2 regions of the Mesorhizobium sp. M0217 genome follow, and region 2 is predicted to be linked to the other one. Evidence: predicted binding sites of a transcription regulator. Region 2 holds the regulator's gene; the other holds the start of a gene.

Region 1 (4,212 bases), on a different contig from region 2:
CTGATCGCCAATCGCGGCGAGATTGCTTGCCGCGTCATCAAGACGGCGCGCAGGATGGGGATTGCCACCGTAGCGGTCTATTCCGACGCCGATCGCGACGCCGTGCACGTCGAAATGGCCGACGAAGCCGTGCATATCGGGCCATCGCCTGCCGCGCAAAGCTATCTTCTGCCTGAAAAGATCATCGCTGCCTGCAAGGAGACGGGCGCGCAGGCCGTGCATCCCGGCTACGGTTTTCTGTCGGAGCGGGCCGCCTTCTGCGAAGCGCTTGAGGCTGAGGGCATTGTCTTCATCGGTCCGAAACCCAAGGCTATCAAGGCGATGGGCGACAAGATCGAATCGAAGAAGTTCGCCAAGGCCGCTGAGGTGTCGACGGTTCCCGGCTGGCTTGGGGTCATCGAAAATGCCGACCATGCCGAAAAGATCGCCGGCGAGATCGGTTATCCCGTGATGATCAAGGCCTCGGCCGGCGGCGGCGGTAAAGGCATGCGCATTGCCTGGAGCCAGTCGGAAGTGCGCGACGGCTTCGACCGGGCGCGCTCGGAGGCGAAAAGCTCGTTCGGCGACGACCGAGTCTTCATCGAAAAGTTCGTCGTCGATCCGCGTCATATCGAAATCCAGGTGCTGGCCGACGCGCATGGCACCGCCCTCTATCTCGGCGAGCGCGAATGCTCGATCCAGCGCCGGAACCAGAAGGTTGCGGAAGAGGCGCCGTCGCAATTCCTCGATGCCAGGACGCGCAAGGCCATGGGCGAGCAGGCCGTGGCGCTGGCCAAGGCGGTCGACTACCAGAGCGCCGGCACCGTCGAGTTCATCGTCGATGCTGAAAAGAACTTCTATTTCCTTGAAATGAATACACGATTGCAGGTCGAGCATCCGGTGACGGAGCTTGTTACCGGCATCGACCTGGTCGAGCAGATGATCCGTGTCGCCGCCGGCGAGAAGCTGGCGATCCAGCAGAGCGACGTCAAGCTGAACGGCTGGGCGGTGGAAAGCCGGCTCTATGCCGAGGATCCCTATCGCAATTTCCTGCCCTCGATCGGCCGGTTGACGCGCTACCGGCCGCCGGAGGAGGGCAAGTTCGGCGATGTCTTCATCCGCAACGACACCGGCGTCACCGAAGGCTCCGAGATTTCGATGTTCTATGATCCGATGGTGGCAAAACTCTGCACCTGGGCGCCCACGCGTATCGAGGCCATCGATGCCATGTCGGAAGCGCTGGACAGTTTCGTCGTCGACGGCATCGAGCACAACATCCCGTTCCTGGCGGCGCTGATGCAGCATCCGCGCTGGCGCGAGGGGCGGATATCGACGGGCTTCATCGCCGAGGAATATCCTGACGGCTTCGCGCCGATCGTGCCCAATGGCGATGAAAAGGCAGTGCTGGCGGCGATCGCCACCGCGGTCGAGCTTCTGCGCCGCGATCGGCTTGACCGGCTGGGCGGGCGGCTGGCGCCGCATTCGGGCGCACTCAAGCGCGATTGGGTGGTGAAGCTCGGCGACGACTATCTCCAGGCTTCGATCATCGAGGGCATGATCTCCATTCCGATGGAAATCGATCTGTCGGTCGATGGCGGCAAAGCGCTGACCGTGGCGTCCGACTGGCGGCCGGGCGACCTCATCTGGCGCGGCACTGTCGGTGCCCGCAAGGTCACGGCGCAGATCAGGCCGGCGCCGAACGGCCTGCGCATTGCCTGGAAAGGCATGTCGGTGACGGCGCGCGCCATGCTGCCGCGCACGGCGGAGCTGGAAAGGCTGATGCCGGAGAAGGTGGCGCCGGACACGTCCAAGATGCTGCTTTGCCCGATGCCGGGCCTGGTCGTGTCGATCGCGGTTGCCGAGGGGCAGGAGGTCAAGGCCGGCGAGACGCTGGCCGTGGTCGAGGCGATGAAGATGGAAAACGTGCTGCGCGCCGACCGCGATCTTGTCGTGTCGAAGCTCAACGCCAAGCCGGGTGACAGCCTGGCTGTCGATGCGGTGATCATGGAGTTCGCCTAGAGATTGTTTGGAAATTCTACTCCGGCGGCCATCTGAAGGTGGTTTCTGCGCTTCCCGTGCTCACGGAGCAATGGCCGCTGCGCTCCGGTTCTCGAAACCACCATCATTATGACTCGCCAGAGCGAATTTCGAACAATCTCTGAGCCGTGCGGCTGGGTACAGAAGCCTGTGGTCGGTGGTCATTTGTGCTGGACTGGCATCGCCCGGTCCGGGACAATACATCTCCATCGACTCAAAGCCCTTCGAGCAATTTGAAACATCATGGCGGATGACAAACTTCCACGCGATCCCCTGAGGCGCGAAGCAGCGCTCGCTGCTGCGCGCCCGGAGGCGCCGGCGCGGCCGTTCATCCATCTGCGCGTGCATTCGGCGTATTCGCTGCTCGAGGGCGCCTTGCAGGTCGCCGCCGTTGTCGGTCATGCAGTCAAGGACGAGTGCCCGGCAATCGCAGTCACCGACACAAACAATCTGTTCGGCGCGCTGGAATTTGCCCAGAAGGCGGTGAAGGAAGGCATCCAGCCGATTATCGGTTGCCAGATCGATCTCGCCTTTTCCGGCGAGACCAGCGACGCGCAGCGCGACCGCCGCCGCCATGGTCCGGAGATGCACGCCGTGGTGCTGCTCGCCGCCACCGAGGCCGGCTACAGCAACCTCGTCAGGCTGGTCAGCCAGGTCTATCTGGAGACGCCGCCGGGCGAGCCCGTGCATCTGACGTCAGCAATGCTGGAAGGCCATAGCGATGGCCTGATCTGCCTCAGCGGCGGGCCGCGCGGCCCGATCGGCCGGGCGCTGAAGGAGGATCGCCGAGATCTTGCCGAGACGCGGCTGCTGGCACTCAAGGCGCTGTTCGGCGACCGGCTCTATGTCGAGCTGGACCGTGTTTCCGGTTATGACCGCGCTATCGAGAAATCATCGGTCGACCTTGCCTATATCCATGATCTGCCGCTGGTCGCCACGAATGAGGCGTTCTTCGCCGCCCGCGACGACTATGACGCGCATGATGCTCTGATCGCCATTGCCGAGGGTTCGGTGGTTGCCGCCGACAACCGTCGCCGGCTGACTTCGGACAATTTCCTGCGCAGCCAGGCGGATATGGCGCGGCTGTTCGCCGACCTGCCGGAAGCGATCGACAACACCGTCGAGATCGCGCTGCGCTGTTCCTATTATCCCAAGACCCGCAATCCGATCCTGCCACGCTTTACCGGCGGCGATGTCGCCGACAATGAGGTGGCGCTGAAAGCGGAGGCCGATGAGCTACGCCGGCAGGCGCATGAGGGGCTGGAGACCCGGCTGGCGGCGCATGGACCCACCGCCGGCTACACGGTCGAACAATACCGCGAGCGGCTCGATTTCGAGCTCTCCATCATCGAGAAGATGAAATTTCCCGGTTACTTCCTGATCGTGGCCGACTTCATCAAATGGGCGAAGGCGCAAGGCATTCCGGTCGGGCCGGGCCGTGGTTCGGGCGCCGGATCGCTGGTCGCTTATTCCACCACCATCACCGATATCGATCCGCTGCGCTTCTCGCTGCTGTTCGAGCGCTTCCTCAATCCGGACCGCGTGTCGATGCCCGACTTCGACATCGACTTCTGCCAGGATCGGCGCGAAGAGGTCATCCGCTACGTCCAGCAGAAATATGGCCGCGACCAGGTGGGACAAATCATCACCTTCGGTACGCTGCAGGCGCGCGCGGTGCTGCGCGACGTCGGCCGCGTGCTGCAAATGCCTTACGGCCAAGTCGACAAGCTCTCCAAGATGGTGCCGCAGAACCCGGCCAATCCGGTCAAGCTGGCGGATGCCATCGCCAACGAGCCGCGCTTTGCCGAGGAGGCCGAGAAGGAGCCGATCGTGCAGACGCTGCTCGATATGGCGCAAAAGCTGGAAGGGCTCTACCGCCACGCTTCGACGCACGCCGCCGGCATCGTGATCGGCGACCGGCCCTTGTCGGAACTGGTGCCGATGTACCGCGATCCGCGCTCCGACATGCCGGTCACCCAGTTCAACATGAAATATGTCGAGCAGGCCGGGCTGGTAAAATTCGACTTCCTCGGCCTGAAGACGCTGACGGTGCTGGAGACGGCGGTGAAGCTGATCCGCCGGCGCGGCATCGAGATCGACCTGGCGACGATCCCGCTCGACGATCCTGAAACCTACGCCATGCTGTCGCGCGGCGAAGTGGTCGGTGTGTTCCAGGTGGAAAGTGCCGGCATGCGC
Region 2 (4,212 bases):
GGCGAATGCCGCTGCCGACGGCAAAGCCCTGCTCGAAGGCAAAGGGCCGCGCATGGCCCCACCAGCCGCTGAGCGGCTGGTGGGCATCGTCATGGTGGCGCTCGGCCGCGTAGATGAAGGCTGGCGAGCCCGGGCCGCCATTGAGGTATTTGTAGGTGCAGCCGACGGCGAAATCGGCATTGGCACGGTCAAGTTCGACCGGCAAGGCGCCGGCCGTGTGGCAGAGATCCCAGATGATCAGCGCGCCGGCGTCATGTGCCTTGCGCGTCAGCGCCGCCATGTCGCGCAACTGGCCGGATTTGTAGTTGACGTGGTTGACCAGGATGACGGCAACGCTGTCGTCGATCAGCTCCTCGATTGCGGCCGCGTCGACTCCCTCCAGCCGCAGCCGCGTTCCCGGCCGGGTCGAGGCGACGCCTTCGGCCATGTAGAGGTCGGTCGGGAAACTGTCGCCCTCGGCAACGATGACCGACCGATCCGGCCGCATGCCGAGCGCTGCGTGCAGCAGCTTGTAGATGTTGATCGAGGTTGTGTCGCAGACCACCGTCTGCCCATCAGCCGCGCCGATCAGTCGCCCGAGCTGATCTCCGAGTTCCACCGGCATGTTGAACCAGCCGGCGGTGTTCCAGGCGCGAATGAGGTCGTGCGCCCATTCCTGCGTGGCGGCCTGCTGCAGTTCGCTGAAGACGACCGCTGACGCGGCGCCCAGGGAATTGCCGTCGAGATAAATCACGCCTTGCGGCAAGACAAAGCGTTCGCGCATGGAGCGCAGCGGATCGGCGGCATCCATTGCTTCTATTGTAGCGAGATCGGGTGTCGTGCTCATGATCCGGCGCCCCTCCATGGACAAACGCGCGCGGCGGAGCCTGCCGCCCAAACATGCCGGCGATCTTGAGTGGTCGCCCTTGAACTGTCAAACATTATATATAATTCACCCATTGAAAGGCTTTGATATATAATGATCCGCCGAGCGTTTATGTCTGATGGATCACGATGCTGGATGACGAGCAGACCTCGAAGACGGAAGCGGCCTATCGCCTGCTCAGGCGCGATATTCTTGCGACCCGGCTGGCGCCTGCCGCGCCGTTGAAGCTGAGCACGCTGCGCAACACCTACGGCATCGGCTGGACGCCGTTGCGCGAGGCGCTGTCGCGGCTGGAGGCGGAACGGCTTGTGACCGCCATCAGCAACCGCGGGTTTGCGGTCGCTCCCGTCTCTCGGGCGGAGCTCGAGGATTTGGCGCGTGCGCGGCTGGTGGTCGAACTGCCCCTGCTGGTGGAATCGATCGAGAAGGGCGACCGTGAGTGGGAAGACGCGGTCGTTGCCGCCCACTATCGTCTCTCACGGTGCGGGTCTGTTCTCGACGATCCATCGGATGATGCGGTCGACGCGTGGTACGAAAAACACGATGCCTTCCATGCGGCGCTGCTCAGTGCCGCGACATCCAGCTGGCTGCTGCGCTTCAATGCAACGATTTCCGACCAATTGCATCGCCATCACCGCTTTCTGGGTCTGGCCCCGACGCTGCGCGCCGCCGCCGGCCGCACGGACGGACACCGGAAGGCCGTGGCGGCCCTGCGCGACGCCGTGGCGATCGAACACCATACCGCCCTGATGGAAGCGGCCCTCGATCGCGACGTCGAACGTGCGAAAACTCTGATGACCGCTCACATCGGCTACACGCTGCGGGTCTATGCCCAGAGAGAACCCCGCGCGGATGCTGCGCAGCCCCGTCCGAAAAGGAAGCGGCGATCGTAGCCGACGACGCAGGGCACTTTGTCTTCGTTTCACCCCGTTGCTGGCAACTGGGCGCAGGCGGCGCTCGCAGCGCCGAACGTTACGCTGAACAAAACGTCAACACATTCATTAAACTTTAAAAGGTTGCGGAACACAACTGGAACAGATAGTGTTTGTTCTGGGTTTGTTTTTTCTGATTCTGGTTTCAGAACCCTTGGGGGCCGCGATGCTGACGCGCAAACAACATGAGCTTCTGATGTTCATCCATGAACGCCTGAAGGAGAGCGGAATCCCGCCGTCCTTCGACGAGATGAAGGAAGCGCTCGACCTCGCCTCCAAGTCCGGCATCCACCGCCTGATCACGGCGCTTGAGGAGCGCGGTTTCATTCGCCGGCTGCCGAACCGGGCGCGCGCGCTGGAAGTGCTGCGGCTGCCCGACTCGATCGCACCAGGCCTCAATGCGGCGAGGAAGTTTTCGCCGAGCATCATTCAGGGCAGTCTTGGTCAAACCGGCCAAGGGCAAGGCGGCCAAGGACAAGGCGCGTTGGGCCAAGGCGGTCTCGGCCGCCAGATCAAGCCGGGCTCGCCGTCGCGTTCGATGTCGGCCGGCAATGACGATGCCGTTTCCGCGATTTCAATCCCGGTTATGGGACGCATCGCCGCCGGCGTGCCGATCGACGCCATCCAGCATCAGACCCATTCGATCTCGGTGCCGCCCGATATGATCATGGGCGGCGAACACTACGCGCTCGAGGTCAAGGGCGATTCGATGATCGAGGCCGGCATTTTCGATGGCGACACGGTCATCATCCGCAATGCCGACACAGCCAGCCCCGGCGAGATCGTGGTGGCGTTGGTCGACGATGAGGAAGCGACCCTGAAACGCTTCCGCCGCAAGGGCGCCTCGATCGCCCTGGAAGCCGCCAACCCGGCCTACGAGACCCGCATTTTTGGACCGGACAGGGTGAAGGTGCAGGGCAAGCTTGTCGGATTGATCCGGCGCTACTGAGCCGGCTTGGGTTTGTACTTTTCACGCTGGTTGTAAGGCGGCAGGCCGCGCGCTTCGCGGGAGAAGCGGCGTTGCTCGTGCCAGGGGCGATACGGCTTGTCGACGGCGAAGCGGATGGTTGGCGCTGCAGCTGCCGATTGCGGATCGAAGAAGACGGCGGCGCTGCCGTCGCGGGCCAGCTGTTTCTTCGTCACGACCAGCACCAGCGGGTCGCGGCACGGATTGTAGGCGGTGGCGTCATCGATGACGATCAGGCTCGCGAAGGCACAGGCCGGCCGCGCCGTCTTGCGGTCTTTCGCAAGCGCTACAATGGCTCCGGAAGGGTGCCGGGCGATACAGAGATCGCCGGTGCAATAGAAGGGCGAGCCGGGCGGCAGATCGAGCGGATCGAGATCGAACCGCGTATCTGTTGCCTCGAAAATCTCAGGTGGGATAATGGTTTCGGCCCACAGCGCCCGTTTCCAATTGTCCGTGGTGAATTCGTTGGAGCGTTCGCGGTTGAGGGCGAGTTCGCCGCCACCGATCGGCATGGCCACCAGATGCGCATCCTCGGATATGAGCACGTCTGGCGTAAGCACCTGCGGCACCGTCAACAGGCCGGCCAGCGCGAAAGGCACGGCCGCCAACCTGAGCCAGGTGGTGGCCATGGTGGCGATGACGAGGGCGACCGCCACCAACAGCACCGAGCGGATGGAGATCAGCCCGACGGCGTCGACCGGCGAGCGCTCGGAAATCCAGGCCGATATAGCGATCATCGCCATCAGACCTTTGCCCATCACATAGAGGAACGGCCCGTCGGCGCCGAACGGCATCGCCAGTGCGCTGAGCACGGCAAAGGGCATGACGATCAACGAAACAATCGGCATCACGGCCAGATTGGCGATCAGGCTGAGCGGCGACACACGCTGAAAATGCCAGATGGCGAACAGCAAGGTTGCACTGCCGGCGATGATCGAGGTCATTGCGAGGCCGCCCATGGCCAGCGCGAATTTTCGCGACAGGAAGCCGACGAAGGAGCGCTTTGCCGGCGGCGTTCTCACCTTGTCGGCGCGGTAATCGGCCCAGCCGGCATAGGCGCCGACAAGGGCGGCGGTGGCGGCAAACGACATCTGGAAGCTGGGACCGACCACCTCGTGCGGCGACACCAGGATGACGGCAATGGCGGAGATCGCCAGATTGCGCATGGTGAGTGCGGCGCGATCAAACAGCACGGCGACAAGCATGACCGCCAGCATGATGAAGCTGCGCTCGGCGGCAACCACGACGCCTGAAATAACGAGATAGGCGGCGATCGAGACAAGCGCTGCCGCGGCCGCATATTTCTTCACCGGCCGGCGCGAAGAGAAAACGGGAAACAGCGCAAAGGCGCCACGCAGCAACGCCATGATGGTGCCGGCAACCAGCGCCATGTGCAGGCCGGAGATGGAGATGATGTGGTAGATGCCGGTGCGCCGCATCGCTTCGTT

The links. The regulator LexA, encoded in region 2, represses DNA repair genes until DNA is damaged. The targets are predictions, from matches to a motif close to TGTTCNNNNTGTGTTCNG.
Region 1: dnaE (DNA polymerase III subunit alpha) is a predicted target of LexA. The motif match lies at 2,116-2,133, and genes of this name have one in related genera.

The regions. Positions count from the first base shown of each region.
Region 1 covers NZ_JAMYSN010000002.1:130,770-134,981, reverse strand. The annotation lists gene NKJ18_RS05230 (acetyl-CoA carboxylase biotin carboxylase subunit) at 1-1,998, shown strand, start outside; gene dnaE (DNA polymerase III subunit alpha) at 2,260-4,212, shown strand, end outside.
Region 2 covers NZ_JAMYSN010000005.1:170,466-174,677, forward strand. The annotation lists gene kynU (kynureninase) at 1-826, opposite strand, end outside; gene NKJ18_RS11755 (GntR family transcriptional regulator) at 994-1,758, shown strand; gene lexA (transcriptional repressor LexA) at 1,964-2,746, shown strand; gene NKJ18_RS11765 (ComEC/Rec2 family competence protein) at 2,740-4,212, opposite strand, start outside.